2 linked regions of the Bremerella alba genome follow. The protein of the gene in region 1 interacts with the protein of each later gene in a pairwise test. Links are inferred from orthologs where the notes say so. Each region holds a gene or a part of one and is shown on either strand. Other genes may lie near its edges. The genes, in order: pepT and tpiA.

The links.
Region 2: the proteins of pepT (region 1) and tpiA interact in binary tests that used the Escherichia coli proteins (3 or more experiments, as listed by UniProt). The link is inferred for Bremerella alba from one-to-one orthologs.

Annotation. Positions count from the first base shown.
Region 1 is NZ_JABRWO010000001.1:609,029-625,087, forward strand. The notes cover bases 6,004-8,880. They hold pepT (peptidase T), read right to left. Parts: upstream 8,126-8,880; coding sequence 6,881-8,125; downstream 6,004-6,880. Other genes in these bases: HOV93_RS02425 (DUF1559 domain-containing protein), read right to left, coding at 6,004-6,648; HOV93_RS02435 (3'-5' exonuclease), read left to right, coding at 8,277-8,880. Outside these bases: HOV93_RS02400 (sulfatase family protein), read right to left, coding at 1-609; HOV93_RS02405 (flavin-containing monooxygenase), read right to left, coding at 704-2,023; HOV93_RS02410 (hypothetical protein), read left to right, coding at 2,545-3,654; HOV93_RS02415 (glycosyltransferase), read right to left, coding at 3,757-4,656; HOV93_RS02420 (carboxypeptidase-like regulatory domain-containing protein), read right to left, coding at 4,960-5,433; more of HOV93_RS02425, read right to left, coding at 5,554-6,003; more of HOV93_RS02435, read left to right, coding at 8,881-9,107; HOV93_RS02440 (DUF1499 domain-containing protein), read left to right, coding at 9,165-9,617; HOV93_RS02445 (glycosyltransferase), read left to right, coding at 9,614-10,897; HOV93_RS02450 (hypothetical protein), read left to right, coding at 10,894-11,868; HOV93_RS02455 (four-helix bundle copper-binding protein), read left to right, coding at 12,025-12,363; HOV93_RS02460 (endonuclease/exonuclease/phosphatase family protein), read right to left, coding at 12,652-13,647; HOV93_RS02465 (HEAT repeat domain-containing protein), read left to right, coding at 13,813-15,081; HOV93_RS02470 (hypothetical protein), read right to left, coding at 15,102-15,500; HOV93_RS02475 (DUF2237 family protein), read right to left, coding at 15,613-15,975. UniProt on the Escherichia coli protein: Cleaves the N-terminal amino acid of tripeptides.
Region 2 is NZ_JABRWO010000019.1:34,855-50,930, reverse strand. What follows is about bases 12,598-15,491. They hold tpiA (triose-phosphate isomerase), read right to left. Parts: upstream 14,476-15,491; coding sequence 13,720-14,475; downstream 12,598-13,719. Other genes in these bases: pheA (prephenate dehydratase), read right to left, coding at 14,721-15,491; secG (preprotein translocase subunit SecG), read right to left, coding at 13,078-13,632; HOV93_RS24065 (YicC/YloC family endoribonuclease), read right to left, coding at 12,598-12,957. In the rest of the region: groL (chaperonin GroEL), read right to left, coding at 1-1,560; HOV93_RS24115 (co-chaperone GroES), read right to left, coding at 1,621-1,926; groL (chaperonin GroEL), read right to left, coding at 2,020-3,723; HOV93_RS24105 (M42 family metallopeptidase), read right to left, coding at 4,053-5,120; HOV93_RS24100 (carbon-nitrogen hydrolase family protein), read left to right, coding at 5,265-6,824; HOV93_RS24095 (alpha/beta hydrolase), read right to left, coding at 6,931-9,012; HOV93_RS24090 (platelet-activating factor acetylhydrolase IB subunit), read right to left, coding at 9,122-9,850; HOV93_RS24085 (DUF6800 family protein), read left to right, coding at 10,152-10,340; HOV93_RS24080 (flavoprotein), read right to left, coding at 10,540-11,082; HOV93_RS24075 (DNA-directed RNA polymerase subunit omega), read right to left, coding at 11,079-11,345; gmk (guanylate kinase), read right to left, coding at 11,330-11,932; more of HOV93_RS24065, read right to left, coding at 12,073-12,597; more of pheA, read right to left, coding at 15,492-15,809. UniProt on the Escherichia coli protein: Involved in the gluconeogenesis. Catalyzes stereospecifically the conversion of dihydroxyacetone phosphate (DHAP) to D-glyceraldehyde-3-phosphate (G3P).

The sequences.
Region 1 (16,059 bases):
CTGCCCCTCGGGGCGATCTTTCATGAAGTCGGCGAAGTTACCACGAACCTGCTGATAGAGTTCGTCCTTCGCTTCCTCGGCCGACTTGCCTTGCGACATCAACGAGGTCGCACGCTGCGAGAACTGATTGAACGATCTGCCTGCTTTTTGATAGCCATACTTACCGCTGCCGTAGGGCGCATCGACTGGCGTACCGGGACTCCAAACCTTGTAAGTTTCGCCAATGTGGTAACCTCCGTCCTTAAGCAGAAGCGGGTAGCTGGGGATCGTCGGATCCCAAACCGCACCGCGAAGAATGGCCCCGCGGCCCGTTCGCCAGAAGTATTGTCCGGAAAGCAGCGAACTGCGGCATGGCGTGCACGAAGGAGCGTTCACGAACGCGTTCTTAAACAGAACGCCCCGCTTGGCCAACGCATCGAAGTGGGGCGTTTTCACCACGTCGTTCATACCGCCTGGCTCAAGCTGGCCATAGATGCCGGCCTGTTTTCCCCAGTCATCGGCAAAAGCAAACAAGATATTCGGGCGTTTAGTTTCCTCCGCGTGAAGCAGGTTGGTAAAGATCGTCAGGCAGGTAGCCGTCAGCGCAAGCAATAGGGAGCGTCGTATCATGTGGGGGGGACCGTCCAGAATGAGAGGTACTCGGCGAGTGTTGTGCAAGCAGTTGCATTTTAAACGGGAGAAAGCGTCAACGCACGCACCGATTCTACGACCGGTCAAACTGACGCACGATCTTGGTAAGCGTTTTGCGGTAGTCGAAATAATCGACCTCCAAGCGATGCCGGGCCGTCGCCAGGAAGTGATCGCGTGAACCTAAGCCGATGCCGCCGGTCTGCTTCTGGTTGCAAAACCACTGAGCCGTCTTGTGCCCCTCCTGCTTCGCTTTGAGAAAGCGAGCGATGATCTGCGTTTGCAGATCGGTCAACGGCCACTGACCGCTATTGGGCTGAATCATGCCGGCAACAAAAAGTGTGTCGTCGGTCGGATGAAAAGCGTGCAAATAAAGCTTAGGGATGCCGTTGTGAAAGTTAAGCAAGTCGTCCTCGATAAATGGGAAGACCAACTGATATCCGGTCGCGAACACCACCAGATCGAACTCTTCGCGACGACTGTCAATAAACTCGATCGACTGACCGTCCAACGAACGAACATCTGGAAAGACCTTTAACTTCCCGTGCCCCGCATAATAAGGAAGCTGGGAATTGATAATCGGGTGGGCATCAAACAACCCATGCTCTGGGCTGGGCAACCCGTACCGATGCGGTCGACCGAGTGTCCAGTCGACCACCAGTTGCGACAGCCTTCGCTGCCACGATCGCGGAATCGGCCAGCGGCGAACGCGGTCTCCAACTACATCGGCAGGCTTTCCGCGGATGAACTTCGGAAAGAAGTGGTAACCACGCCGCATGCTTATGGCCGCGGATTGGCCATGAATCGCAGCCTCGACCGCAATATCGCAACCACTGTTTCCCGCTCCGACAACAAGCACTCGTTTCCCCTCAAGCTGGCGATGATGCTTGTAACTGTGGGCGTGAAGCGTCTCACCGGTAAATTGACCGGCAATTTTTGGCATCATTGGCTGAGCGTGGTGGCCATTAGCAATGACGATTGCGCTAAACGATTCCCTAGTTTTTTCGGGAGAATCGGCTGCTTGAAGCTCAACCTGCCAGTCTGCGACTCCCTTTTTAAGGGAAACAATCGAAGTTTTTTTGCGAACGAAGCGACCCAACTCAAAGCGTTCTGCGTAAAAGTGTAAGTATGCCAGCACTTCGTGATGGCTGGGATACTCGGGGTACTCCTCCGGCATCGGAAAGTCGACGAACTGCGTCATTGCTTTCGATGAGATCAAATGAGTCGACTGGTAGACGCTGCTATGGGGCGAACGGATATCCCAATTGCCTCCGATACCCAAATTGCGGTCAACCGCAACCGCGTCAATTCCGAGCTGACGCAGGTTTTTAAGAGCAACGAGACCAGAAGGGCCCGCCCCGATTACGAGAACACGAAAGTCATGTTGCGAGGTCATGCCGCCAATTGTAGCGATTTTTACGTTTGCCTGAGATCACCGCAACTGCGCGAAATTCAATACCATAAATCGAGGGTGAATTCGGACGACTCTTGCCTTACGAAAAGGTGATCACAACGTGACCATAGGTATTTTTCACTTGAATGGAGATATTTAACAGAAACTAAACGGCTCGCGCAGTGTTTCAACTTATAACTGCCATTTTCTTGAAAAATAGACCGTATCGGTGTAACCAATTTACTTGCCTTGATTTACGTCTGTGAGCTATGTTTCATAGTGTACGACGAACCAGCTGCGGACTGCCGCACTCAAAAAATGTTGTCTTTTTGTCAAATCTCGAAATAATTAGTTTCTTAGGTAGCGAAATTGTTCCGGGTGAGGCTACAATTCCATTGCACGGGATATCGATTACTAGGATAGCTTGGAACACTTCCTGTCATGCGAAACCCACCGGCACTTCCCCTAAGGTGCCTAACCAACCAGACCCAAGTTGTTGGAAAGACTTAGAAGAGGCCTTTCAAATGCGCTTTAACAAAATCACTTCAGCGGAAGACTTTCAGCTGATTAATAGTTTCGATGAGGTCAAACAACGACTTCTCGATGAGCAACAATTCTCGGATCGTTTGGACAAGCCGCTTGCTTACTGGGCGCTACCCAACGATCGTCGTTTGCCACTAGCGTTTCTCGGCCGCACGATCGGCGACCTGTTGGCAACTCCGTTCGACGAACTCTCGGCCACCCCTGGTATCGGCCAAAAGAAGATCAGCTCGCTGGTCACGCTGTTGAACCGTGCTACGAAAGAAGACGCCGGCTTCGAGCCATCCCAGGCAGTTGCCAAGGATGCTCCGGCAGAAGACAACTTCTCGACCAAGAGCCCATTGGATGCGGACGGCAAATTCGATCCATCCCTCGTGTCCGAAGTCTTGTGGCTTCGCTGGCGAGAAACGGTTCGTCGTCACAATCTAGGCAACGAACGTCTTGGGCGTTTGGCTCCTACCCTGGCCGATCTGCCAACCGTTATCTGGAACACGCCGCTCGAATTCTATATGGGCCATAGCTTGGCCGAGATTCGCCGCCTGAAGACCCATGGCGAGAAACGCGTCCGCGTCGTTCTAGAAGTCTTCTATCGCGTTCACGAAACGCTCGACCTGGCCCAAGGCCAACCGCACTTGGCGATCGCACTGCGACCCAAGCTCGTCCCCGTCCTCGAAACATGGGGATTGGATTGTCTGTCCAGCGAAGCACCGCTGAGCCGTAGCGAAGTCATGGATCGTCTGACGCGTCCCATGCTGCAGCAAATTCTGACCGATGCCGGTCAAACGGTTCACGACCTTGCTGCCGGACGTCTGGGCATCGAATCAGCTCCGCAAAGCGTACGCATGCAGGCACGCAACCTGGGTGTCACACGAGCTCGCATCTACCAACTCTTGGAAGATTGCCAGAAGATCATGTCCGTTCGCTGGCCTGAAGGTCGTGCCATTCTTGAGTCGCTGTCCCGGAAGATCGAAGAAAAGCCCGGCGAAGCGGAAGCTTGCCAGTTGCTGACTGCAACGCGAGATCTCTTCTACGCTATCAAGAGCGAAGAAGACGAAGCCGACGCGGAAGAACCAGAAGTTGCTGCCGGCGTCTAACTTGCCGCCCGATGCTGACAAGAATGTACAAACGCGTCCAGATTTTCTGGACGCGTTTTTTTATGCTTACTGGTAGGGTCTATCCATCGGGTGCCAGCAAGCTTAAGCCACTTGGCGATGCAATTTTGGACCAGGATGATCATTTCGCGGATCGAAACGGAACGTCTGATCCCGACCTTCGACCACGGCCCGCACATCGTCCAGATCTGGCAAGCGATGCAGAGCGGCCTTGGCGTCGGCTTTCGCGGTCAAGGCAGACATCATCGTCGTTAGCGAACCACTTCCCACGCTACGCGAGAGCCAACCCAACTTTCCACTAGATGTGCCGCGAGCCGCGAACCACTCTTGATGCCGCAACTGAAGCGTCTTCGCTAGGCGAATCCGATCTGCCGTCACGCGTCCCAGATCGTTAAGCTCGTTCATATGTACATGCGATCCGGTCGCCACTTCGCAAGCACCGCCTGCTTCAGCAATCCAAAGACCGATATCCAGGTCGGCATACTGCTCCATTCGCGTACTGAATCCACCCACCGCTGCTAGCAGTGAATAGCGATAGAAGCTTGCCTGCAACATGGGTGCTTGCATGGTAGCTGCTGTGGCCGCAGCACGCAGACCGAAGTCATCGGCGAAAACACCTTGCACCGGCTCGCTAGCGTCGCGATAGTGCGACTGCGGGGCCACCGCCATCACTTCTGGTCGCTGGAAACACGCTAATGCATTTTCCAACCAGCCTGGTTCCACGGTCGCCCCAGCGGCCAACGTATGCACGATAGGTGCCTTGCACATCGACCAGGCCACCGCCGTCAGTTCGATTTCGTTGCGAGCCGCAGGAACTTCGATCAAACGGACTTCATCGGCAATGTTGTAGGGGTCTTCGTAGTAACCAGAATGAGGTACGACAATCTCGCACTCGCTGGGACGATTCTCCAGCAGCGAGATTAAAGTCGTTTCCAGTCGGTGAGCGTTGTCAACACTCGGAATGACGATCGAGACTTTCAGCACAGAAACTTATCCTTCTGCCGCGGCCTGACACTCAGGGGGAAAACCAAAGTACGTGAGGTAGGACTAGATTGGCCGGGCTTACGTTGAAATAATTCGGACCAAACGCGGTCACAAGTTTACCTGTTTTGCCTCAAAACCAATGAAGCCGCTTGCTGAAGGATGCAAAGATTCCTGGCTAGCTGCTAGCGTGGCACCCGATAGAGCTCTAGGTAGGGTGCCTATAGACTGGTCCAATCGAAGCAGGCGGGAGCATGTCCGACCTTCGAGAAGGTCTCAAACGAGACCCTCTCTGGGATATAACGGTTACTGAGTCAGCTCGAAGTCAACCGTATTGTTTCCCGCCTCGATATCGGCTGTCAGGTCACTGGTCGTGGGTCGACTATACTTTTCCGGCAGAAGATGCTTTCGTGAACTTGGCCGAGTTCTTCCCTGATTGGGATTGTAATTCGGGTCTTCCTCGGTGAGAGGTGCTTCGGTCAGCGGCTCTCGTTTGACGACGGTTACCTGGAAATGCCCCGGCTGCGTTCCTCCGGGAATACTCGCCGAGCTTAGGCTATATCTGCCTTCTTTGTTCGTCTTGCCAACGGCTGCGAAACCTGAATCGGAACGAAACGTCACCACTGCATCGTCCACTACGGCGCCGTCAATCGTCACCGTGCCATCCACCGCTGCGGCATCGCTGGGAAGCCCGTTGGAAGAACATCCGGCCCACACCAAGAGACCGCAAACCCAAAGCCCCAATTGCAAAACCCGACGATGGCTCGTTGGAGAACTCATAGAGACGACCCGCTAATACTGAGAAAGTCACACTAGCACACTAGGCCCGCCAGGATTGAAACTGGGGGCCTAAACGATCTCGACACACATTACGATGCCAAAGCATCATGTATGTCGGGCCTACGAACCACTGGGCACTTCGCCGCCGGCTTTACTGCCCAACGCGCCCCACACGCCGTAGGGGCTAAGCCCGCTAGAACGTTCCGCCAAACTCAGGTCACCCGTATCGATCGTTTCTGGGACGAAGTGGGTCGATCCATCAGCGTGCAGAGTCAACACGCCACCAGGGTGATTACTCGTGGGAGCGATCAGCGAGGTGGTGCTATCGCCACTGCCGTTGTTGCCTTCGACACAGCTGGGGGAATTGGGGGGAAGCACGGTCATAAAACCGGCTCGCTCGGCCTGACCATCGGCGAACCACCATCCACCACGTCCTTTCACGGCACTTGCATCGAGATAGAAGCGACCGCTTGCTTCGGCTAGGCAGTTGATGGGACTGGTCGTTAAATCACTTACCCCGGTAACAACCCCTTCAGTGACGCGGATCTGGCCGGAACGTTCTCCCAAGTTGTATTCATTTACCTTGCGTTCGCTCATGGCAATCGTGTTACTCGTTCCGTCGGTAATGTCGCGGAACGAGGTTCCATCGCGTTTGGCGAACATACCTCGGACACTCGTCGCATTCAACGTGCTTCCCATCGAGTCGCCTAAGCTGAATCGATAGTTGAAATGGTTCTTGAGCGAGCCACTGTAATTGTCGGAAGGGCAACGATACATTTCCGGACACACATCCCAGGGGCCCCAAGCCTCCCACGTATTACCGCCATACGGAGGCTTCGTACCGTTGCCTGCTGCAATCTGATCGAACATCGCGTTCTGTTCGATAAAAGGAAGGAGCGGGATCAAACCGTTCAAGCGGCCATTGTTCTGAGTCGAACCGCTGGTAGTTCCCGTTGCTCGGGGAACGAAGCTACCGAATGTGTCGTGATAGTTATGTAGCGCCAGTCCTAACTGCTTCATGTTATTGGAACATTGCATGCGCCGAGCCGCCTCGCGAGCCTGTTGCACAGCAGGAAGCAGCAGGGCAATCAAAACCCCTATGATGGCAATGACGACTAGCAGTTCCACCAGGGTAAAACCCGTCTGGCGGGAAGAACAACTGGTTTGTGGGCGGCTGTTCGCCCGGTCACTTAGAATGTGAATCGGTCGTAGCATGAGGTAAGCCATGTAAAAAGGGGAGAGAGAATAGGCAGGGGCGAATACAAAGGCGGCGGCAAGCAAAACCGACAACCTTAAGGCAGTTGAGGAGTATGCCTAAGCGGAAAACAGGCATAGCACTCAACACTGCTTAGATTTTTTATTTTATTCGCGAAAACCAAAAACTCAAGTTATTACATGGCTATTCTGCGGTACTCCACATCCTAATCTTGCCGTAACTACTGCCGTATCAAAACGTTTTGGCTTCACCCGCCCAAAGCTCTAACATCTTCAGTACCAACTCGACAGCTTGCTCCATTTCGTCCAGGCAGGCCCATTCCAGCGGCGAGTGGGGATTGTGTTGCCCGGTCGATAGATTGGGGGTCGGCAAACCCATCTCGGTCAGCCGCGAACCATCGGTGCCCCCTCGGATGACGCGTTTGTGGCAAGGGCGTCCGAGCGCACTATGCGCGTTTTCTGCGATCGGCACGGCGCGGGGTTCCTTTTCCAGACCGTCTCGCAAATTGCGATACTGGGCTGTGACAACCACGCTGATCTCACAGCCCGGAAACTCACCTTCGACCTGTTTGGCCAAGTCTCGGATTAACTGGGCCTGCGATTCGAGTCCGTCTGTCTCGAAGCTTCGCAGTATGCACTGAACGGTCGTCTCTTCGACGCCTCCCTCGACAATGTAAGGATGGATAAATCCGTCTCGCTCGTCGGTGGTTTCTGGCGAAAGCCGATCGGTCGGCAACTTCGCGACTAATGCGGCCGCAGCGCGTACCGCATTGACCATGCGTCCTTTCGCGATCGAGGGATGAATGTTCACCCCCTTCACGATGACGGTGGCTAGATCGGCCGAAAACGTTTCTTCATTCAGCTCATTCGCACCGGGGCCATCCAAGGTGTAGCACACGTCCGCGCCCAGTTTCTGAAAGTCGACGTGATCGACTCCATGGCCGATTTCTTCATCGCAGGTAAACAGAATCTTGAGGGTCCCAATATCAGGCCCCTTCCCTTCCAAAATCCGCTGAGCGACCTCCATGATAACTGCGATGCCCGCCTTATCGTCACCCCCGAGAAGCGTTGTGCCGTCCGATGTGACTAACGTGCAGTCATGTAAGTCTTTTAACTCGGGATTTTCGCGAACGGTGATCACCTTCGACGGGTCGCCCGGCAAAGGGATATCTCCGCCGGCGTACTTTTCGATCACTTGCGGTTTGACGTTTGCCCCGGTGGTTTCCGGCGAAGTATCAACATGCGAATTCAGGGCCACCACCGGGCATCCCATCACGGTCCCTTGAACCGTCCCGTAAACTAGCCCGTGCTCGTCCTGCGTCGCATCGACGACCCCCATCTTGATTAGCTCGTCGGCCAACACTTTGCCCAGCACCAGCTGCCCATCGCTACTGGGGTACTTGCCGCCAGGCTGGCCAGCGGTGGTGTCGATTTGGACGTATTTGAGAAATCGTTCGAGTAAACGTTCGCGGCTCATTGAGATTCCTTTGACGAAGCTTGGTCAGTTCTATCCAGCTTACTGAACCGCGTCGGAATTCGACACCCTCCGTCGTTATTGCCCAGACGTTGTGATAGGTTGATGATGTAGGCAAGAAAATTCAATCAGTTCTTTTTGCAAGGGCAAAGCAATGGCGGAAACGGCCGTTCGATATTTGGTGTTCGATGTGGAATCGGTCGCCGACGGCAACCTCGTTTCGCAGCTGAAATATCCCGGCGAGGGTCTCTCGCCTGAGGAAGCCGTCAATCGTTTCCGCGCGCAGCTTATGGAAGAAAAGGGAAGCGACTTCATTCCCTACACCTACCAAATGCCCGTTTCGGTGGCGATCGCCAAGTTAGACATCGAACTGAACCTGATCGATCAGGTAGTGCTCGACGCCCCCAAGTTTCGCCCGTCGGTCATCACCGATCACTTCTGGCGTGGTTGGAAAGCCTACCGCCGCCCTACATTCGTGACCTTCAACGGACGTGCATTCGATATTCCGTTGATGGAGTTGGCCGCATTTCGGTTCGGATTGAGCGTGCCTGATTGGTTTAACCTGAATGCCAAGAACTTCGAGCAGTCGCGTTACCGCTACAACAACGATTCCCATTTCGATCTCTACGACGTGCTCACCAACTATGGGGCGAGCCGTTTCACCGGTGGGTTAAACTTGGCGGCAAACCTCTTGGGCAAGCCAGGGAAGATGGAAATCGAAGGGCATATGGTGCAAGACTTGTATCACGAGGGGAAGCTCGACGAGATTAACGAGTATTGTCGCTGCGATGTGCTCGACACCTACTTCGTCTTCCTGCGTTGCTGTGTGATGCTCGGGAAGGTCACGCTCGATCGCGAGCAGGAACTGATCCAACAAACCAAGACCTGGCTCGAAGCACGTACCACCGAAACGCCCATCTACCAAACCTACTTAGAAGGCTGGGGCGACTGGGAAAATCCCTGGGAAGCAAACTCCGCAGAGTAAACCGTGAACCAGGAAAACCCCACGACCGATTCATACCCTCCGAAGAAAGTTCGACGAATGATTTCGCTCTACGTTGTTCTCGGCATCTTGGCGGTTCTGATCGTGGTGCCACTGGTAGCTCTTTCCTTGATTGTGGACGATTGGTCGCGTGACCTGACCACCAATCACGCGGAAACCACACGCAGTCATCCTAATGAAATGCTCCGTCCGCTGACGGTTTCTGGCGATCGCCCTAGTGTCGCCGTAGACGTGAGCGAAGCGATCGAGCGGTTGAAAAACTGGAAGATCGAAAGTATCACTCCCGAAGGCAAACGCACCATCATTCACGCGACCCGCACCACCAAGCTCTTCAAGTTCACCGATGACATTCGGGTTTACCTGAACGACGTCGAGGGCGGCATTCAAATTACCGCCACCAGCCAGTCGCGTGTTGGCAAAGGAGACCTGGGACAAAACCCGCGGAACATCGCCGAGCTGATGTCGAAGGTGCGGGAACAAGTCGAGTCATGAAAATCGGCCTGCACTGCCCCGAGGTTCCTGGGCACCTCAATCCAATGACTACGCTCGGCTGTGAACTTCAGCGTCGCGGCCATGAGGTGACTTTCCTCGGTTGCCAAATGGCTGAGAGCATCGTGCGTCGTAGCGGACTTCCATTTTATGCCCTGGGGCCAGAAGACGAATTGACGCAGCGTTTGGAGTCTACGTTCAAAGCCCTAGGCAAGACATCCGGCATCCAAGGGATGATGATGACCGGTAAGATCTTCGGAATACAGTCTCAGCTGGTGAGTAATTACATCGAACCAGCGTTCGACCACATCAAGTTCGATGGCCTGGTCATCGATCAGGTTTCGCCGACCGCAGCGGTCAAAGCCGAGCAGTTCAAGATCCCCTACGCCGTGGCCTGTAACGCACTTGCCGTCTACTGGGATCCCCTCATGCCCCCGCCGCCGTTGGTGTGGGACTATCGCACCGATTTCTACGGGCGAACACGCAACGAGATTGCCAAGCACCTGGTGCTGTGGGCCTATCGCATGTTCGCAGCCGAAAAGAAAGTCGGTATCGATCCGCTGAAGCTCATTCGCGACAACGATCCAGGTCTCGTCCATCTGGCCCAACAGCCGGCTTTCTTTGAATACCCACGTACGAAATACCCCGAGCGGCTGCACTATACCGGTCCCTGGCATCGCGCCGAGCGAGACGATACGTCGATCGACTTCCCCTGGGATTGGCTCGACGGACGACCGCTCATCTATGCCTCGATGGGCACGCTGCAAAATGCGGTCGGACCTGTCTTCCGCAAGATCATCGATGCCGTGCACGACTTACCGATGCAAGTGGTGCTCAGCAAAGGAGGTGGTCAGGTCGACATACCAGGCCCAATCCCTGAGAACGTCCTATTGGTTGAGAAAGCCCCGCAGCTACGCCTGTTGGAAAAAGCCAAACTGGTCATCACGCACGCCGGAATGAACACCGCCCTCGAATGCTTATCACACGGCGTACCGATGCTTTGTCTCCCGGTCACCAACGATCAGCCAGGCGTCGCGAAACGCGCCGAGTACCTGGGCAATGGACGCGTTATCCCTGTCCGACAAGTCACCACCAAGCGGCTCCGCCAAGAGCTTGATCGCATGCTGAGCGACGATTCGTTCCAACAAAAAGCAAACGAGTTCGCCGGAAACCTGGCCAGCTACAATGGCTTGGAGATGGCCGCCAAACTCATCGAACAGGCTTTCGAAACGAAGCGGTCCGTGATGAACCAGGAACACATTCGCCGTAATCAAGAACGATGACCGACGACCCCATACCAGATCAACTTCGCAGCCTCGCTCGCCACGAAGGCCCTTTCACCTCGGACGAGGCCCGGAAGATTCTACAATCGGCACTGGCGCACGCCTCGAACCGCACCGTGCAGCGAGCCGCCGAGATGATCGCCCAGGCCGAAGACGCGTCGTTTACCTCGGACCTGGTCAAAGCGTACTGGCGGCTCAAGCGAAACCCGCTGAAGAAGGACCCCGGCTGTCTTGCCAAGACAGCCATTGTGAAGGCTCTCGTTCAGGCCGAACATGCCGACATGGAGCTCTTCCGCGACGGCATCACCTACTGCCAGATCGAGCCGCACTGGCAGGGCGAGATCGACTCGGCTGCCGAAATAAGAGGTGTCTGCGCCATCGGTTTGGTTCACTTTACGCCAACCATTGAAGTGCTGAACCACTGCGCTGTTTTGCTAAGCGACCTATGGCCGGAGGCTCGACTGGGTGCGGCTCAGGCCTTAGGGGCGCTCGCCCAGATCGAAGCGGCTCCCCTACTCCGTTTGAAACTGCTGACCGGAGATAGTCAGCCCGAGGTCCACGGCGAATGCTGCTCGGCCATGCTGAAAGCCGATCGTGAAGAAGGTTTGGCGTTCGTTCAGCCGTTTCTCAACTCGCACGACGCCGATCAGTGCGTGCAAACGGCCCTGGCACTGGGTGAAGCTCGCCTGCCGGGGACGTTCGATCGTCTCCGCAATGCCTGGGGACTCCGGTCCGAGCTAAATGTCCGCGAAAGTCTGCTGCTCTGTATCGGTCTGCTGCGAACGACCGAGTCGCAAGAGTTTCTCCTCTCACTGATCGACAAACGCGACATCCGCACCGCCGCCGACGCAGTGAAAGCCCTACGCTTGAACGGCCCCCTGGGCGATCTCCGCGAGCGCACCGAAGCGGCCGTTGAAGTAACCGAGAGTGACACTTTAATGAGTGCATTTCGCGAAGAGTGGCTGAGCTAACTGGCTCACGAGACCACCTTGGGGGGGCGACAGTTCACTCGCAGCCCCGCTGCAATAAGGCTCGGCTTGGCATAGTGATTGCGGTGTTAGGCATCGGATCAATTTGTCGATCGATCCCAGCCAAGCATCCTCACCCCCTTTCCCCCGGAGGAACTTATGTCTCAATCGAAATACGCCGAGTGTATTAAAGCCTGTATCGAATGTGCCCATGCTTGCGAGCACTGCGCCGACTCGTGCCTAAGTGAGTCCGACGTGACCAAGATGGCCGAGTGCATTCGTACTGATCGCGACTGTTCGCAAATGTGCTGGACCGCAGCGGCCTACATGAGTCGCGGTTCACAGTTCATTCCAGAAATTTGTCGAATTTGCGCCGAGATCTGTGAAGCTTGCGCCGCTGAGTGCGAAAAGCATAATATGAGTCACTGCCAGGCATGTGCGAAAGCTTGCCGCAAGTGTGCCGAAGAATGCCACAAGATGACCGGCGTGCACGTTTAATTGCGAACGTCGACATCCCCTTTGAAAATCCTCCACCCCGAGTCCTTAAGTGCGTCTCGTCGCCTGGGATTTGCGGGGGTGGATGTACGCGCGAAGTACAGCATACCCTTGACACGAATCTATCAACCAAAGCCCTAGCCGCTGTGGTTAACCCCCGGGTGGCTTCGCGATTCATCTCTGGGTCAGCAACGCCGACAAGCGGCTAATGTAAGAACGCAACCTAATCACCAAGCCCCCATTTTATTCCGGCTGGGAACATGGTCCGCTCAGGTGAAGCCAGACGGCCTCTTACTTCGTATTCGTAGGCACCGCTGCCACGGGGCCGTGTGGTGCACCCCCTTCATAGATACTGAACTCGGCCCAGACCGGTAGATGGTCGGACACTTCCAGTCCTTCAGCCAACGTCAGATTGAACTGGCGGAGGAAGTCATACACGCCGTTGCGGCCGGTGTACTCGCTGGTGGCGCTTCGCTGCATGAAAAGGTTGTCATACAGCTTACTCCCACGCGTATTGGTCTTCACGCCGCTGATCGCCCAGGTAATTCCGGGGATGGTGGCGATCTGGCCGAACTGCGACTCGTCGGCATTGAAGTCACCCAGTAGGATCACATCATCTTCCCCTCGGGCATCGTCACGCACAGCGCGAAAGACATCATCCATCACGTCCATCTCTTGCTTCACTTCGTCAGGGTCGACATGCACGTTGACTAGGCTGAAGGTAAACGCCTGACTCGGATCGGGTCCACGCACGCGGAACCAAGCCACCAACGGTTCACGATGCAAGACATCCTGTGGGTCTTCCACCGTATAGACCTGGGCGCGGTCGACCTGCAAGCTGGCCGTATCAAAGACGTAAGCGAACTGCTCTTTACTACTGGTTCGGCCGAGGCGTGGTCCGATGACAAAGTCGTAGTGTCGACCAGTCGCGTTGATCATTTCGACGAAGCGAGGCAAGATGCTTTGATCGGTCGAGCGGATCTCTTGAATGGCAACTACATCGAACTGGCGAACGATCTCGACCAGCCGGGCCATGACTTCCGGCTTATCCATCTTGGCCGTGCCGAAGACTTGAATGTTGAACGACGCCACGCGAATGGTGTCTTGCTTGCGCGCCATCGGAGGCACCGCCACCATGGCATCGCCCACCGGGGCGGCAGACTTAGCGACGGCTGCATCTCGCGGGACAACAACCACGTTGTCGATCCCCTCGATGCGATAGTTCTGAAAAAAGAACCAAGCGCCCGCGCCAGCGATCACTGCCAATAGCAAGGCACTCGTCCTCATCACCGTCAATCTCCTAACGTCCAGTTCTTCTCTTGTATCTCAAGCCCGCGCGCTGCACGGGGCGGCAGACGATAGCGGAAAGTGCGAGTACGAATCCATATCATTTCGAAGAGAAATCATTGTCCATCGTGCTATCAATGCCTATCTTGAAAGGGAATGTCCTTCTTGTCACCGGAGCGCGGTCGTTTGCATCCCAGTGCTATCATTGCGAGTTTGCTAGGGCTCATTGCGCTACCGCTGTGCGCCCACGCTCAGGTCGTGCAGTTGGCCAATGGAGGGCAACTCGAAGCCGCTGTGAATCACGATTCCCAGGTGGCAGCCGGCGGCCAAGTCGAGTTGGTTGTCGAAGGGGTGGGCTCGGTCGTTCTGGCAAGCCACCAGGTTCAGCAGGTCGAATCGCCCAAAGTGACCGAAGACGAATACTTCGACCACGCGGCCAATTTCACCGATACGATCGGCGACCAATGGAAACTGGCCAAGTGGTGTCAGCAGCAAGGGTTGCAGCTTCCTTTCCAGCGTCACGCCAGACGTGTTCTCGAGCTCGATCCGAACTATCTACCCGCCCGTAAAGCCCTGGGCTATGAGCGGCGTGATGGCCAGTGGGTTAGCCGCGAAGAAATCATGACCGATCGCGGTTACATCCGCTTCGAGGGACGCTGGACGACCATGCAGCAAGCCGCACTACAAGTCGCCCAAACGCAACACAAGCAGAAGGTGATTGACTGGAAAGTTCGTCTCCATCGCTGGCGGCAACAATTGGGCAGATCGTCGTCACCAGAAATTCAGATCGATCTTGAGACGCTGGACGATCCCGATGCCATCCCCGGCTTGATCCAACTCTTGGGGAACGAGCACGATCAAGACCTCGCATTTGCGTACCTGGAAACACTCGGTCGCATGAATAGTCCAGCGGCTCGCTCCTTCTTGATGGAGAACGCTGTCTTTCAGAATAACCCCATCTATCGCGAAAAATGCCTGCAAGAGGTGTTGGCCCAGCGGAACCCAAACATGGTCGCGTTCTTCGCCAACCATTTAAAAAGCTACGACAACACGATCGTCCTTCGCGCAGCGTATGTGCTGGCACAGCTCGACTACCCAACCGCCGTCTTTCCCTTAGCCGGTGCCCTGCAAACGCAGCACTTAGCGTTGCATTCGTCTCGCTACACGTACTTCTATACGTCCCTCGCCCCGGAAAACGGGTTTGATATCGACGGTCCTAAAGCTTCCTACCGGATGCTGACTCTGTCGGAATTTCTCGGGCGAAGTCGCAATGCGTACGATATCGTTCGCGTACAGAACCATGGCGTGCACCTGGCCTTGATCAAGCTCTGTGAGGGACAAGACTTCGGCTACAACCCGGCCGCCTGGAAGGAATGGTACCAACAGGTCCATGCCCCGAAGTCTCCGACAATCCGCCTGGCCCGGGAAGAGTAACCGCAGCCCGGCGAGTGGCATTAGATCAAGCGATTTTCAACGATCGGGACTAAGACTTCGTCGTAAATCCCTTTGAGGGACGGATCGGTCCACTTTCCTTGCAGCCTTCCATTCTCTTTGATTTTGTATGAGACAACGCCGATCGCCACTCCATTGGGGCTCTTCACGGCCCAGGCAACGTTCAGGCGGTCTTCATCGACGAACCCCATGCCGGAATATTTCGTTTTATTGACGACCCAGGTCAGCTGATAGCCCTTGTTGAACTTCTTGATGACGACCTCGCCGGTGTACTTGGCTCCCTGGTCCGATGTCCCCTCGCAGTGATATTTGCCCGACAAATCGGCCGGAGCATTCTCGGCATAAGCAGCACTAGCAAAAAGAGTTACGACGCAGGCTAGGGACGCGACCAAGCGAACCATCAGGCACACCCTTTCAATGAGATATCCAAGGCCATTTGGAGCAAACTTCCTAACGCACTTTACCAGCGGCTTGCGCATGGAAAAGCAATTTCGTCGAGAAATTTGGGGGAAATTATCGCTGTACCGAGTGCTCTTGCAGATCTTCCAGGTCGACAAACTCGAGCGTCGAGATGTGAGTCGCTTCGAGCACGACCGCCGGAGCGACTCCTGCTTGGAACGCTTCCTTCCACCGCAGAGCGCATAAACACCAGCGGTTACCTGGTTTAAGGCCAGGGAAGCCGAACTCTGGGTGGGGAGTCGAGAGATCGTTTCCGGCGTTCTTAGAGAACTCCAAAAACGCTTCGGTCATTTCGCTACAAACGATGTGCAGGCCCACATCTTCGGCCCCAGTGTGGCAGCATCCGTCCCGAAAGAAGCCGGTCAGCGGTTCGTGGCTGCAGTCTTGCAGATCGGTTCCGAGGACATTTTTCGCCATGATTGGAGCTGCCTTGAGATAGAGTGTAAGTAGGGCACTTACCGCGCGGTATGCAGTCATCTTAACATGACCTCTGCTGTCGCA
Region 2 (16,076 bases), on another replicon or contig:
CAGTGCTTCGGTCGTCAACAGCAATCCGGAGATACTCGCGGCGTTGCTCAGTGCCGTACGAACCACCTTGGCTGGATCGATGATGCCAGCTTTGACCATGTCGACGTAGTCGCCCTTGTAGGCGTCGTAGCCGTAGTTGGTCGACTTCTGCTGAACTTCGTCGACAACCACGTTGCCGTCGATGCCGCAGTTGTCGGCGATTTGACGCATCGGAGCTGGTAGAGCCCGAAGGATGATGTCGACGCCGATCTTTTCGTCGCCACGAGCCGAGGAACGAGCCTTTTCAACGGCTTCGATCGCACGAACCAAAGCGACACCGCCACCAGGCAAAATGCCTTCTTCAACGGCTGCACGGGTTGCGTGCAAGGCGTCTTCGACGCGGGCTTTGGTCTGCTTCATTTCGGCTTCGGTTTCGGCACCGACCGAGATGACAGCCACACCACCGGAAAGCTTGGCCAGGCGTTCCTGGTACTTTTCACGATCGTATTCGCTGTCGGTCTCTTCGATCTGACGCTTCAGCTGACCGATACGCGATTCGAGTTCCTTCTTGTCGCCACCACCTTCAACGATTGTCGTCTTGTCCTTGGTGATGTTGATCTTCTTGGCACGACCGAGTTGGTTCAGTTGAACCTTATCGAGGGTGATGCCCAGGTCGTCGCTGATCACGGTACCACCGGTCAGAACGCTCATGTCGGCCAGCATCGCCTTGCGGCGATCGCCGAAGCCAGGAGCCTTGACGGCAGCAATGTTCAGCACGCCACGCAGACGGTTGACGACCAGCGCGGTCAGGGCTTCGCCTTCGATGTCTTCGGCGACGATCAACAGCGGCTTGCCGGTGTTGCCGACTTGTTCCAGCAGTGGAATCAGCTCACGCAGGTTGCTGATCTTCTTTTCGTGAAACAGGATGTAGGCGTCTTCCAACTCGACGTCCATTTCGGACGGACGATTGATGAAGTACGGCGAGATGTAGCCCTTGTCAAACTGCATCCCTTCGACGTAATCGACCGTGGTTTCGCGGCTTTTGCCTTCTTCCACGGTGATGACGCCGTCTTGACCGACGCGGTGCAGGGCTTCGGCCAGCAGTTCGCCGATCGCACGATCGTTGTTGGCACTGATCGAACCAATGTTCGCGACGTCGTCCTTGCTGTTAACCGGCTTGGCCATGTTCAGCAGGAAGTCTTCAGCCGCGGCAACCGCCTTTTCAATACCACGACGAATCGCGGTTGGGTTGCTACCGGCAACGATGTTGCGAAGACCTTCTTTGAAGATCGCACGGGCCAAAACGGTGGCGGTAGTCGTACCGTCACCAGCCACGTCGGAAGTCTTGCTGGCGACTTCATTAACGAGCTTGGCACCCATGTTCTCGAAGCGGTCTTCGAGTTCGATTTCTTTGGCGACGGTCACACCGTCTTTGGTGACCGTGGGGCCACCGAACGACTTGTTGATCATCACGTTACGACCGGTTGGGCCCATCGTGACGGCGACAGCGTCGGCCAGCTTGTCGATACCCTTGAGCATTTTGGCTCGGGCTTGATCCTCGAAAAGCAGTTGTTTTGCCACGCTAAGAATCCTTATGTGATAAAAACTGAATGCGGTTTAGGACAGATCCGAAAGCTGGGACTAGTCGTTAACGACCTTGGCCAGGACTTCGGTCTCGCGAAGGATCTTGTACTCGTCGCCATCGATATCGATATCGCTGCCGCTGTACTTGCCATAGATGACTTCGTCGCCAATGGCCACCGAAAGCTCGGCTCGGCTGCCGCTATCCAACAGCTTGCCAGGGCCGACAGCCAGGACCGTGCCGCGCTGCGGCTTTTCCTGGGCGGAGTCAGGCAGAAGAATGCCACCAGCGGTGGTTTCTTCTGCTTCCAGCGGCTGAACAACAATGCGGTCATCCAAAGTGCGAATCTTCAGACTCTTCGCCATGGGTGTTTATCCTTAAAACTTATTCAGGGGTATGTTTGGTATTTTGAAACGAATATTAGAAAAGGTTCTGTGCAATTCAGGCCAAAGCGTGAATTACATCATGCCGGGCATTCCCATGCCGCCCATGCCACCCATTCCTGGCATGCCGCCCATGCCACCCATTCCTCCCATGCCGCCGTGGTCATGGTGGTCGTGGTGATCGCCCCCTTCGTCTTCACTTGGGATTTCGGTGACCAGCGAGTCGGTGGTCAGCAGCAATGCGGCAACACTGGCAGCATTCTGCAGGGCAGTGCGAACAACCTTGGCTGGATCGATGACGCCTGCATCGACCAGGTCTTCGTAGTTGCCGGTGTCGGCGTTGAAGCCTTCGGTGGCCTTCTTCTGCTGGCGAACGCGGTTGACAACCACGCCACCGTCGAGACCAGCATTTTCAGCAATCGTACGCAGTGGGAATTCAAGCACCTTGGCCACGATCGTCGCACCCAGCTTTTCGTCGCCTTCGACGGCCAGCTTCTTCAGAGCCTTTTCAGCTCGTAGCAGGGCGATACCACCACCAGGGACAATACCTTCCTGGAGGGCGGCCTGGGTGGCGCTCTTGGCGTCGACCAGCAGGTCCTTGCGTTCCTTCATTTCGGTTTCGGTGACGGCACCACAGTTAATCTGAGCCACACCGCCGGATAGCTTGGCAAGACGTTCTTGCAGCTTTTCGCGATCGTATTCGCTGTCGGTGGCTTCGATTTCGCTGCGAATCTGACTGGCACGACCTTCGATGTCGGCCTTCTTACCAGCACCACCCACGATAACCGTTTCGCCAGAGCTCAGCTTGATCTTCTTGGCACGACCCAGGTTGGAAGTCTTGACGCTTTCCAACTCGATGCCCAGGTCCTTGAAGATGGCCGTTCCGCCGGTCAGGGTGGCGATGTCGCCGAGCATGGCCTTGCGGCGATCGCCGTAGCCAGGAGCTTTAACGGCGGCAACATTCAGAATGCCACGCATTTTGTTGACGACCAGCGTTGCCAAAGCTTCGCCTTCGACGTCTTCAGCGATGATCAGCAGTGGCTTGTTGGACTTGCTGACGGCTTCCAACAGAGGAACCAGCTTCTTCGCGGACGAGATCTTTTCCTCGAACAGAAGGATTAAGCAATCTTCCAGTTCGACGGTCTGCGAATCTTCGTCGGTGACGAAGTGAGGCGAAAGGAAACCGCGATCGAACTGCATACCTTCGACAAAGTCGACGGTCGTTTCGCTGCCGCGACCTTCTTCAACGGTGATCACACCGTCTTTGCCAACCTTCAAGAAGGCTTCGGCGAGCACCTTACCGATTGTCGGGTCATTATTACCGGCAATGGTGGCGATCTGTTCGATCTGCTTTTTGCTCTTTTCGTCGATCTTGGTCGACGACTTCTGAACGGCTTCGCCAACTGCTTCGGCGGCTTTCAGAATACCGCGTTGCAGGGCCATGCCGTCAGCACCGGCGGCCAGCATCTTCAGGCCTTCGCGGAAGATACCTTCAGCGAGAACCGTGGCTGTGGTGGTACCATCGCCAGCGACGTCGTTTGTCTTGCTGGCAGCTTCCTTGACCAACTGACAGGCGAGGTTTTCGTAGACATCATCCAGTTCGATGTCTTCGGCAACCGTCACGCCGTCCTTGGTGATTTTGGGGGAACCCCAGCCTTTGTCCAGCACGGCATTGCGACCACGCGGGCCTAGCGTGCTCTTCACGGCACGTGCCAGCTTTGTTACGCCGGCTAAAAGCGGCTGTCGCGCTTCATCTCCAAAGACCATCTGTTTTGCCACGTCTGGAATCCTCCTCTTGTGGGATGAACTGGTTTCAATCGGCCTGGCTCGTGATGGGGTGTTCCCATGTTTTGGGTGAGCACTATCGGCCGGTCTATTCCATGCTTGGTGATTAACCGTTGATTTGCTTGCGTCTCAGCGAGGCTCCAAAGGCACCCTCAGTGCAGATTTTGGCAGACTCTCTCTGAGATACGGCAATAGATGCAACTGCCGTGCCGAGAACTAAAAAGAAAGTCGCAAGTTACTAACTGACAGCAACTTGCGACTTGGGTTGATGCGATTTTGATCTTCAGGACATTCTATGTTGCCAATATGGCAGGGCCGCACGCTTACATACCGGGGCGGAAGTCGTCGTCGTCCTGGATGCTGTGCAGGAACTGGGCTAACAGCGTAGCTGCATGATCCATATCTTCCAGCGAGATCGTTTCAACCGCGCTATGCATATAGCGGTTGGGAATTGCCAAGAGGCCGGCGGCCACGCCACCGCGGGTCGTTTGGATCGCGTTCGAGTCGTTCGGGGCGGCTCGGCCCAAGGCGGTCATTTGGTAAGGAATCTGGTTGGCCTCAGCCACTTCCATCAGTCGGGAAACGACCTTCGGATTCATGTTGGGGCCACGGTAGATGACCGGGCCGCGACCGAGATAGATTTCTCCCCGTTCGCCGCGATCAATTGTGGGGCAATCTGTCGCGTGCGTTACATCGACTGCGATACCAATTTGCGGATCGATCGCGTAGGCGCTTGTCTTGGCTCCCCGCAGGCCAATTTCTTCCTGAACGGTCGAAACGGCATAGGCGGCACACTTCTGATCGCTGAGTTTGCCATAACGGCGAGCCGCCTCGATGACGACCCACAGCCCCGAGGTGTCGTCCATCTTGGGACCGAAGACCAGATCGTTCTGCATCTTCTGCATGCCCAGTTGCAGGGTGACCGGATCGCCGATTTGAACCAGCTTCTTCGCTTCGGCCTGGTCTCTGGCCCCGATGTCCAGCCACAGATCTTTCAGTTGAATGGCCGCTTTTCGCTCGGAATCGGTCAGTAGGTGGATCGGTTTGCGGGAAATGACCGCTGGGATTTCGCCATCCTTGGTCCAGATCGACATCTTTTGTCCGACCAACTGAACCGGATCCCATCCGCCGATCGTCTGGCAGTGGATGAAGCCCATTTCGTCGACTTGAGTGACCAGCAGGCCGATTTGATCGCAGTGTCCCGCCATCATCACACGGACGTTTCCGCCTGAGTTGACCGAAGCAATGACGTTGCCATGGAAATCTGTGTCGACTTTATCCGCGAATTCGGCGGCGTACTCCCGCACGAGATTCTGCACCGGAGCTTCATAGCCGGAGGGACTCGGAGTGTTCATCATACGCTCGAAAAACTTTAGCGGCTCAGACTCCATACTCAAAACGGCTCCTTGGGTAACTGCGGTTAAGTGAAATGCTTAGCAGCGGCGATTGTTTGTCATTGCCAACGGAACGAGCGACACAGATAATGCCTTGCGCGTCAGCACACATTAAGGCAGTCTAGGGGATAGGTGCGTTCGATGGAACCGATTGATCTGAAGGAATACGAGTGGAAAACGGTGATTCGTCCGATGCTCATCGAGGATTTCGATGCGCTGGTCGAAATGCAAATGGCCTGCTTCCCCGACATGGAACCGTGGTCGCGAGCGCACATCGAAAGCCAGCTTAAGAATTTCCCCCAGGGGCAAATCGTCATCGAAATCGATGGTCAGTTGGCCGCCTCTTCCAGCAGTTTGATTGTTCAGAACGATCCCAATACGGCCTGGCACAATTTCAAGGCCGTCTCCGACAATGGGTATATCCGCAATCACAATCCCAAGGGAGATACGCTCTATGGGATCGAGATGATGGTCCATCCCGAGTTCCGAGGGCTCAAGCTTTCGCGCCGGATGTACGATGCCCGCAAGGAGATGTGCCGCGAAATGAACCTGGCTCGGATGATCATTGGGGGCCGCATTCCTGGGTATCACAAAGTTGCCGATAAAATGTCGGCCCGCGAATACGTCGAGCGCGTGGTCGCCAAAGCCGAGTTCGACCCGGTGCTGACCGCACAAACGGCCAACGGCTTTGCCTTGCAGGGGCTCATCCCTGATTATCTGCCCAACGACAAAGCTTCGTGCGGATACGCTACCTACTTAGAGTGGTTGAACCTCGACTATAAGCCGGGGGCCAAGCGGCGCTTCCATCACCTGGTCGAGCCGATCCGCATTACCGTCGTGCAGTACGAAATGCGCGCGATCCGCGGTTTCGACGAGTTCGCCCAGCAGTGCGACTTCTTCCTGGACGTGGCTTCCGACTATAAGTCCGACTTCATCCTCTTTCCGGAACTGTTCACCACGCAGTTGCTTTCGTGCGTCGAGCCGACCCGACCGGGGTTGGCGGCACGGCGCCTGGCCGAGTTCACGACTGATTACCTCGAGTACTTTTCAGAGCGGGCCATCAAGTACAACGTGAACGTGATCGGCGGTAGTCACTTCGTGCTGGAAAACGACACGCTGTACAACATTGCCTACCTATTCGGTCGCGATGGGTCGATCGGCAAGCAGTACAAGATTCACATTACCCCCAGCGAGCGAAAGTGGTGGGGTATCGAACCAGGCCACAAGGTCGAAGTCTTCGACACCGACTGCGGCAAGGTTGCCATTCAGATCTGCTACGACATCGAGTTCCCCGAGCTCACCCGGATTGCGGCCAATAAAGGGGCCGAGATGATCTTCGTGCCGTACAACACCGATACGCGTCACGGTTACCTGCGGGTAAAGACCTGTGCACAGGCCCGCTGCGTCGAAAACCAGGTTTACGTGGCCATCTCTGGCTGCACAGGTAATCTACCGTTCGTCGAAAACGCCGACATCCACTACGCCCAATCAGGCGTCTACACGCCGTGCGACGCCGAGTTCGCCCGAGAAGGGATCGCCGCCGAGTGCAACCCGAACGTCGAAACAATCGTCATCCACGACGTCGACCTGGAACTGCTGCGGCGGCACCGTCTGGAAGGTTCCGTTCAAAACTGGAACGACCGCCGCAAAGACTTGTACAAAGTGCAGTACATGGAAGATGGCGAAGAAGGCTACGTGTAACGGCGTCTAATCGCTGCGGCTCCCCCAGTCTTGTCCCCTTTCCCTCTCCCCCCGAGTACGGTGGAGAGGGGACTGGATGGGGAGAGCAGCGTCCGGTTGCGAATTACTACTTCAAGCGAACCGGTTGGGTTTCAACGGGCAACCCGACTGGCACATTCACTTTCTCTCGAACGCGGTTGGCGTAGTCCATCAGCGCTTCATTGTCGGTGTGAATCACTCGTGGTGCGTCCAGGTCATTCGCCGCCATCGCTGCGGCTTCGGGTAGGTTCATGAAGCGGCTGACATTCATGAAGTACGGGCCTTCACGATGATCTGCTGGCGGTTCATGAAGCGTTAGATCGCCGATCGAGGGCTCGAAGATCGCGGCATAGATCGCAAGTGCAGCCATCTCGCCACTGGCTTCTACGTCGATGTGTTCGGTCGACGTCGAGCGTGTAATTTCTTCTGCTGCCCGGCGAATGTCCCAGACTTGCATCGCATCGTGCGACTGTCCTAAGAGCAGGAAGCGTCGACGTAGGTGGATCTCGGGCGTGGTCTCCTGGTTCCACTGAGTCGGTCCGATGCCGCGTGGAGGTAAGACGTAAATGGCATCGTACTTGTCGGCATCTTCAATCGGCAAAGTGCCTTCGGCTGCTTCGGCGATCGCACTCCACTTCTTCCAGCCGGCATCGTCGACAACAACTAGCTTGCCATTTTGGGGAGCTGAACCTGCCGAGCCCTTCGCGTGAAAGCTAAGCAGTGGCAGCGAGATGTTCTTCTGCGGTGAGAATTCGCTGGAGCTAACCTGCCAGTTCTTTGTTTCTGATTTTTCACCGCTACGAATGCCGGACTCTCCTGACTTGGGCCATCCGCCGAACGACTTTTCGACCAAGAGTTGTTTCCACTGGCCTGTCATCTGTTCCCATTCGGCCCGCGTCGCCGGTACCTGGGCTGGCTCAGCGGCTGCGACAAACGTCTCTTCGATCTTCGTGTTGATCTCGTCTTCAGGCAGTGTTTCGAAGACCTTCAGTTCCTCGACCTCGAACTTCGGCAAGGCAACATCGGTGATCGGTGGCGTCTTGCCTTGCAGGTGCTTCCGCAGCCAGTAGAACGCCGGGATACGCAGCGGCTGCGTGTCGGCATGCCCACCGGGCAGAATGGTCAGGGCCAAGTTGGGAGCTTTGCCGTAGAGCTTGTAGATCTCGCGGGCTGCCAGGTGCGTGCGTGCGACGCCAACCAGTGGGAAGATTGGGTCTGCATCGGTATTGGCGATCATCAGCGGACGCGGGGCGATCATCGCTGGCAGCAATCCATAGTCGAAGCCGTACGTGTTGACCCAGTACATGCAGTCGCAATGCCCGGAGACGACACCCCCGACGACGTGGTCTTCCAGGTCGGTGATGCCAGCGACCGGGACGGCGGCCTTGATGCGCTCGTCGATCGCGGCGATGTACCAGCTGTAAGCACCGCCGCCACTACGGCCGGTAACGCCGATTTTTTCGGGGTCAACGTCATCGCGTGATTGCAGCAGATCGATGGCGCGGACGCAGTTCCAAGCTTCGACCCCGGCCGGAGTGTAACCGCGGTTGGTCCACCACTGGTACTTGTCGTTGTGAAGTCCCTTGTGTTTCCCTTCGATTTCGCCCAATTGCAGCGAATCGATCGTCAGGCACACGAAACCATGCCGGGCAAACCAAGCCCCATGATGCTGGTAGTGGGTCTTGTTTCCGTAGCTGATACCATCCTTCTTGACCCGTCCATGCCCGCAAACGTAGAGCACCGCTGGCAGCTTGCCGTCGACCTTGGCAGGCCGATAAAGGTTTCCGGTAACGTACAGTCCCGGCATCGACTGGAAGTGAATGTTTTCGACAACAATCCCGTCACGCTCAATCGTTCCGGTGGTCGTTACTTTCAGGTCGGTCTTTTCTGGCCAAGGATCGAGTCCGAGCATCTCTCGGAGCTTCTGCTGATACTCGCCACGCTTGGCTTCCCACGCTTCGAGAGAATCGATGCCATCGAGCGGAGCGTTGGTGATGCTTGCGGTTTCCGCTTGAAAATACTGGTGTACCTGTTGGTCACCGGGAGAGGCTTCCTCGGCAGACGCAAGTGGCGTGATCAAGAGACAAACGGCGGCGGCAAGCACGAAACGCATCGGCAGGAACTCCGGAAGGAAACGGTTAGAGCACATCTCAGGTGGGAGCTTTATCATGTCCCTTTCCCTTGCCTGCGTCAAAAGGTATTTGCCCGACTGAGCAAAAAAAGACCAGGACTACCTGGGTAATCCTGGTCTTTTTGATGTCACGAGTGATGTCAGGCAACTATTCGCCTAGCAATTCTTTGATCTTAGGCGTAACGGCGTTGGCCCACAGCTGGTAACCCTTCTCTTTAGGGTGCAGCAAATCAGGCATGATTTCCTTGGTAAGCGTGCCGTCTTCGGTCAGGAAAATGTCATTGATGTTTAGGAACGTAACGTAGTCCTTGTCCTTCATTTGCTTCTCGATGATCGCGTTCGCGCCGTCGTTCAGCTTGCGGAGCTGGTCTTCGGTCTTGGCACCGCGCGGGAAGATGGCCAGTAGTAGGACCTTCGTTTCAGGATGCTTTTCGTGCAGTTTCTCGACAATCGCCTCGACGCCGGCCGCAGTGTCTTCCGACTTCTCTTTGCGGTGGCCGGTGTTGTTGGTGCCGATCATGATGACGGCAACCTTAGGCTCGTAGCCATCCAATTCGCCGTGCTCGAAACGCCATAAGACGTGCTCGGTGCGATCGCCGCCGTAGCCCAGGTTCAACGGGCTCATCGATTCGAAGTTTTCTTTCCAAGTCGTTTTGCCAGCGCCTTCCCAGCCATGGGTGATCGAGTCGCCAATGAAAACGACGTCGATTTTGTCGGCGTCTTCGATCGCTTTGAGCTTTTCTTTATGACGCTTGACCCACCAATCGCCACGCGGGACTGGCTTCAAGGCTTCAATTGGTTCTTTCGTCGCGGTATCGGCCGCCCAAGCTGGCATGGCCAGCACAAGGGAAAGCATCAAACAAGCAAAACAACGCATCTTCAATCTCCTGGGGGGGAACAATTGGGAATCTCTCGGTGAGGAAACTCGGCGGGAAATACGGTCTGCCGAATCGTCTAGTGTCTACGACGCGGCATCGCGGGTCAATTCCTGAGTCCGTAATTGCCCAGTAAGGGGGTTTAACAGCACTTAATTTCCCGGCTGAGCAGGGAAAACGTCTGAGCCGATTGACGAAAAAGGGCATATTCCTTACATTGTGGGGTTTCCAGATCAATCAAATTCGACGCCTAGAGTGTCGTTTACCATTTAACTTACGAAATCCCAACAAAGGAACTGTCGCGTGCCGGTTATTAACGAGCGCCATCAGGAGTTGAAGCGTCGACGTCATCGCAAGAAGATTTACGCTAAGTACAAGGCCAAGTTGGCCATGAATCCGTCGAATGACGAAAAGCGTAAGATGGCTGCTAAGCTCCGCAGACTGACCCCGGCCGCGGAAGAACTGATCCAGCGCTGGAAGCTTGAGTCTTAAGAGACTCGGCTAACAAGCAGAATCGGAAAGAGCGGAGTCCCTTGGCTCCGCTTTTTTGCTGCGCATCCCCCCATGGTTTGGTTGCCCTCAAAAACAAGGACCGCAAGAATGGTCACCGCAGGGAGCAAGAGGATCGCTCCGGTTGCATAGCCAATGCATAGGAAGAGTTGCCGGCTCATTACTCGTTGAGGCCTTCGCCCTAGTTGGTTGCCAGGTGTTCCTCGATCGCGTCGAAGATTTCTTCAGGCTCGGTCATGCGCCCGGTCCCTTCAACGCGGCAGCTTTGCCAGCCGCTATCAGGGCCGATCATCCGCACGCCATCTTCGAGCAATTGCTGTACGTTGCGTTGAAGCGCTGGGTGGGCCCACATCTCTTTGTTCATCGCAGGGCACATCATGACATTGCCAGTGAACGCAAGGTACAGCGTGCTGAGCAAGTCGTCGGCCAATCCTTGGGCTGCTTTGGCCATGAAGTCGGCCGAGGCCGGGACGATGCATAACAGATCGGCTCGGCGCGCAAGTTCAATGTGCGCGCCAAGCGGCATCGCTTCGTCGAAGAGCTCGGTATGCACGCGTTTGCCCGACAGCGCGGTCAGAGTCGCCGCGCCGACAAAATGATGGGAAGCGTGGGTCATCACCACCGTGACGTCGACATCTGCTTTGACCAGCTGGCTGACCAAAGCAGGCGTCTTGAAAGCGGCAATTCCGCCGGTGACGCCGATGATAACCTTCCGAGGGCTCACAGTTCGTCGCTCATCATCGCATCGAACGACTTGATCATCACGTCGCCATCAGCAGCCGTGTGAAGTTCGTTCGATGTGTCGAGGAAGATCTTGTCCTGCTTGATCTCTTCCAACACGATTTCCATCTTGTTTTCGGATTTGAGATCGACCAGCGGACGGCTGCCGGCGTTCAACGCGACCAGGCGTTTTTGGATCAGCGTCGACAGCTTAAAGCGGCCACCCACCTTCTTGATGATGAATTCTTCTTTCAGTTCTTCGAGCATCGCTCCTCCTTTTCCTGACGGATAATGTCTGCAAGTTGTGCGGCGGTTTGGTCGGCGGCGCCGAGTTTGTTGGTCACATGGTGACGATACCATGTCGACGATTTCATCTCGTTCTTGGCCGTTTCCAGCCGCCGCTGGATGGCTTCTTCGGTTTCGGTTCCTCGGTCGCGTAATCGGCGTTCCAGCTCTTCGGCCGACTCGGGGCTAAGGAAAATGGTGACGGCTTGGGGGTACTTCCGGGCAACCTTAGCGGCACCTTCGATGTCGATCTCTAACAAGACGGAAATGCCTTGAGAGAGCCGGGCTTCCACTTCGCGACGAAGGGTTCCGTAAAGGTGACCTTTGCGAAAAACCTCGACATACTCTAGGAACTCGCCAGCATCGATCCGCCGCTGAAACTCCTCTTGGGGAAGGAAGTGGTAGTCGATACCGTCTTCTTCTCCGGCTCTTGGCGGGCGTGTCGTTGCGGAAATACTCAGTTCAATCGGAGGTTCGCCCAAGGCCAACAGCTTGCGCACCACGGTCGATTTGCCAGCCCCAGAGGGCCCAGACAAGATGACCAAATTGCCAGGTGTGCTCGCTGCCATGATTCGTTGGAGGGAACGCTCCGTCAATGTTGTTGTTGTAAGTTCGACCTACCAAAAGCAGGCGTCTTTTTGGTTAGCCACCCAGAGCTTTCGAGTGGTGCGATTCGCTTTGCTGCACGCACCCTAAGGCTTCTTGGTGGTTATTCGATGTTTTGGACTTGCTCTCGGATCTTCTCGATGGCGGTCTTCATTTCCACGACACCTCGGGCGATTTCGGCGTCGTTTGCCTTCGAGCCGATCGTGTTCGTCTCGCGAAATATTTCCTGCGTCAGGAAGTCAAGCTTCCGACCGGTTGATTCCTGCTGGGTCAGGAACTTTTCAAACTGACCGAGGTGGCTCTTGAGCCGGACGATCTCTTCGGAAACGTTCACGCGATCGGTGAAGATCGCCACTTCGCGAAGGAGCGTTGCGGGGTCGACGGTCACGTCGTACTCTTCCAGGACCTTGTTCACTCGCTCGGTCATTCGATCGCGATAGCCGTCGACCACCAGGGGTGACTTGGCTTCAATCAATTCCAGGTGCGAGGCGATCGTCGCCAGGTTCTCGCGAAGATCTTGGGTAGTGTTTTCTCCCTCAGCGCGACGCATGGTGTCGAACTTCTCGAGGGCATCTTTGAGTGTCTTTTCAATCACCGGCCAGGCATTGAACTGCTCGTCGTCGGTGTCGGTGTTCTCTTGGACGACGCCGGGTAGCTGCAAGACCGAATCGATATGCGGGGTTTCCGATATTCCAACTTTCGAGCCCAGCTGGTGAATCTGCTGCATGTAGCTTTCCAGCACGGCCGTATCGATGCGGTACTTGTCGGCCGTTACATCTTGCTTGATCCGCAGATTGATCGTGATCGTGCCGCGGTTGATGAACTTCCGCGTGACCCCTTCGATCTGCGACTCTAGCCCGCTGAACAGCTCGTTGCCACGCACGGCCAGCTTGAAGTAGCGATTGTTCACCGAACGCACTTCAACCGAAACGGAAACGCCTTCGGTGTGCAGGTGGGCGTCGCCATATCCGGTCATGCTCAGCAGCATGGTGTCTCTCTTCGCGAGTTCGCGATGCTAAGTGAATTGATCAGGAAGGTAACGAACAAAACTTCCCTGGGGTCTGCCCGAGGGAAGTTTAAGAGAATGAATCAGGCCGTGCCGAGTGAATTACTCAGCGGGCTTCTCTTCGGTCGCAGCACTATCCCCGGCAGCGTTGTCTCCTTCAGCCGGAGCAGCTGGCTCGGCAGGGGCCGCGTCGGCTGGGGCCGCAGCACCACCTTCCGCTGGGGGCTCCAGGTCGGCAGCTGGGGCGTCGCCGGCGGGCGTATCGCCTGCCGCTGGGGCAGCTCCTTCTTCGTCCGATGGAAGCGTCAACGCAGGACCGCCAGCACCAGGGGCAGCATCGCCTGGCAGGCCAGTTGCGGCTGGGGCAGCGCTGCTGCCGGTACCGGTCAGCTTGGTGGCACCCGAGTCTTGCAGGCCCATCGTGGCGAAGATGCACAGAAGGATCCAGAAGACCGCCAGCACGACGGTGATTTTGGTGAATACGTCACCGGCTTTAGCGCCGAACGCACTTTGGCCACCAGCACCACCTAAAGCACCTGTCAGTCCGCCACCACGACCGCGCTGCACGAGCACGACCAGGATTAGAAAGACCGACGTCACTAAAAGCAGCGGGCCGAAAATATACTGCAGGAAGCCGAATAGGATGGGACTGGTCATGACTAGCTTACTTATGAAAACGTCCGTGTCTGGATTCAAAAGCGGGATCGCTCAGCAGAGCAGAGCCCACGGGAAATAAGGAAACGACTAGCCTTTGGTGCCGGCAATAATACCGAGGAAGCTGTCCGCTTTGAGCGAAGCACCGCCCACCAGGGCACCGTCGATGTTGGGCTGCGAAAGGAGTTCGACCGCGTTGTCCGGCTTCACGCTTCCACCATATTGAATGCGAACCGACTCGCTGACCTGCTCGCCATACTTGGCTGTCATCAGGGACCGAATGCCAGCGTGCACTTCTTCGGCTTGCTCAGGCGTGGCGACTTTGCCGGTGCCGATCGCCCAAACCGGTTCGTAGGCGATGACGACCGAATTCATTTGCTCGGCCGAAACGCCAGCCAGGCTGCCGTACATTTGCTCGGCGACCACGTCGGACGTCTTACCCGATTCACGTTCTTCGAGCAGTTCGCCCACGCAGACGATCGGAGTCAGGCCAGCGGCGAGAACCGCATGCACCTTCTTGCAAACGTCCGCGTTGGATTCGCCGAAAATGTGGCGACGTTCGCTGTGACCGAGGATCACGTATTGGCAACCGATATCCTTGGCCATGGCGGCCGAGATTTCACCGGTAAATGCACCTGTGGCTTCGTGGTGGCAGTTCTGAGCGCCAACACCCACTTTGCCACCGGCAGCGGTCGCAACCGCATCGAGATAAACGCTGGGAGCACAAACGGCAACTTCGACCGCGTCGCCGGCTGTATTGCCATCAGCGACGCCTTGCACCAAAGCGACCCCGTCGGCCTTGGTGGTGTTCATTTTCCAGTTACCTGCAATGAAAGGACGTCTCACCCGTCGTTCTCCCCTCGGACCACCCTTGGCCGATGAAATGTCAATGACTCAGATCGCTCTAAGTCGTGCTGTCGGTACACAATGAAACCCAACAATATAGCAGAGTGCTTGCATGGCCGTCGAGGTCACCTACGGCCCGCCAACAGAACTATCCCCCCTCTTGTTCTCTGCCCCTTGCAGCAAGAGGGCGCGGGGAACGATATCCTGAGCGGCGATTGAGTTCTTTTGCGGCTTGTTGGGCCGTTCTAATTGACGGGTTCGGTCTTCTGGTAAGAGCCGAGCACTTCCAGCCGCAGAGACTTCTTTTCCAACGCAGAGACCGTTCGCCGGATCTTGAGTTCGCTACAGTGCCCCTCCATTTCGACGAAAAAGAGGTACTCTTCCGGAGAGTTGGCCACCGGGAACGATTCGATCCAGGTCAAATTCAGGCGGTTCTTCTTAAAGAGGTTCATGGCATCGGCCAACGCCCCCGGCTTGTGCTCAGTTTGAAAGAGCAGGGCCGTCTTGTCGTTGCCCGTCTTGGGGCCAATTTCGTGCGAGATCACAGCGAAACGGGTAATGTTGTTCGGGTTGTCCTCGATGTTCGAGGCGATCGTCTCCAAGTTGTAATTGATGCCTGCGGCACGACTTGCGATCGCGGCAGCGCCCTCTTTCTGGGCGGCTAGTTGGGCGGCGGCGGCGGTGCTGGTCATCTCAATCGGTCGGGCAGCCGGCAGGTGTTTGGCCAGCCAATTGCGGCACTGCGACAGGGCCTGGGGTTTGCTGAAGACCTCTTTGATCTGCTCGCGGTTGCACTTGGCAAGCAGTTGATGGTGGATGTGCAGCTTCACTTCGCCGCAGATCTTGGTCGGATGCTTGGCGAACATCTCGAGCGTGTCGGTAACGCGGCCATCGTTCGAGTTCTCGACCGGAACGAGCCCGAAATCGGCTTGATTGCGTTGAATCTCCTCGAAGACGGTCGCAATGGTCGCGACCGGGCTGTAGTCGGCATTGGCCCCGAACTTTTCCACGGCAGCCTGGTGCGAATAGCTGTATTGTGGCCCCAGATAGGCAATCCGCAGCCGCCGAGAAGCGCTCCGGCATAGGCTCAAGATCTCTTGCAGCGCCGGCGAGATAGCCTCTTTGGACAAGCTCGTTTTGTTCGACTTGAGCAGCTTTTGAAGCTCGGTCTCTTCACTGCTAAGCTGCTGTTCGATCGTCTTGCCGGGCTCGGCCTGGACGAGCTTCTGGCAGGTATCGACGCGTTTGGCCAGCAGCGTGAGGATCTGCTGATCCATCTTGGCGAGCGTCTTTTGCAGTTCGGTCGAAGGGATCTTACGAGGTGTCTTGGCCATCGGGCGGTGCCTGATTTATGAGAGTCTTGGCATCAAACCGGCGAAGGCTTGATGCAGGGAGTCGTGTTTGACGGGGGAGGTTGAAAAGCCTTCGGTGTCTATCGACCGTTAAAAAACGAGGACAGGCGGCAGTCTAAGCATCATAACTTATCTTTCTCCGCCATAAACCTAGTTCACAAGAGACTTTGTGGCATATTGCTGCCATTTTGGCAGAGATTTCCGGTCGATTCGTCGGCTGCTGGGCAATTGCAAAAAATGACGTTTGTC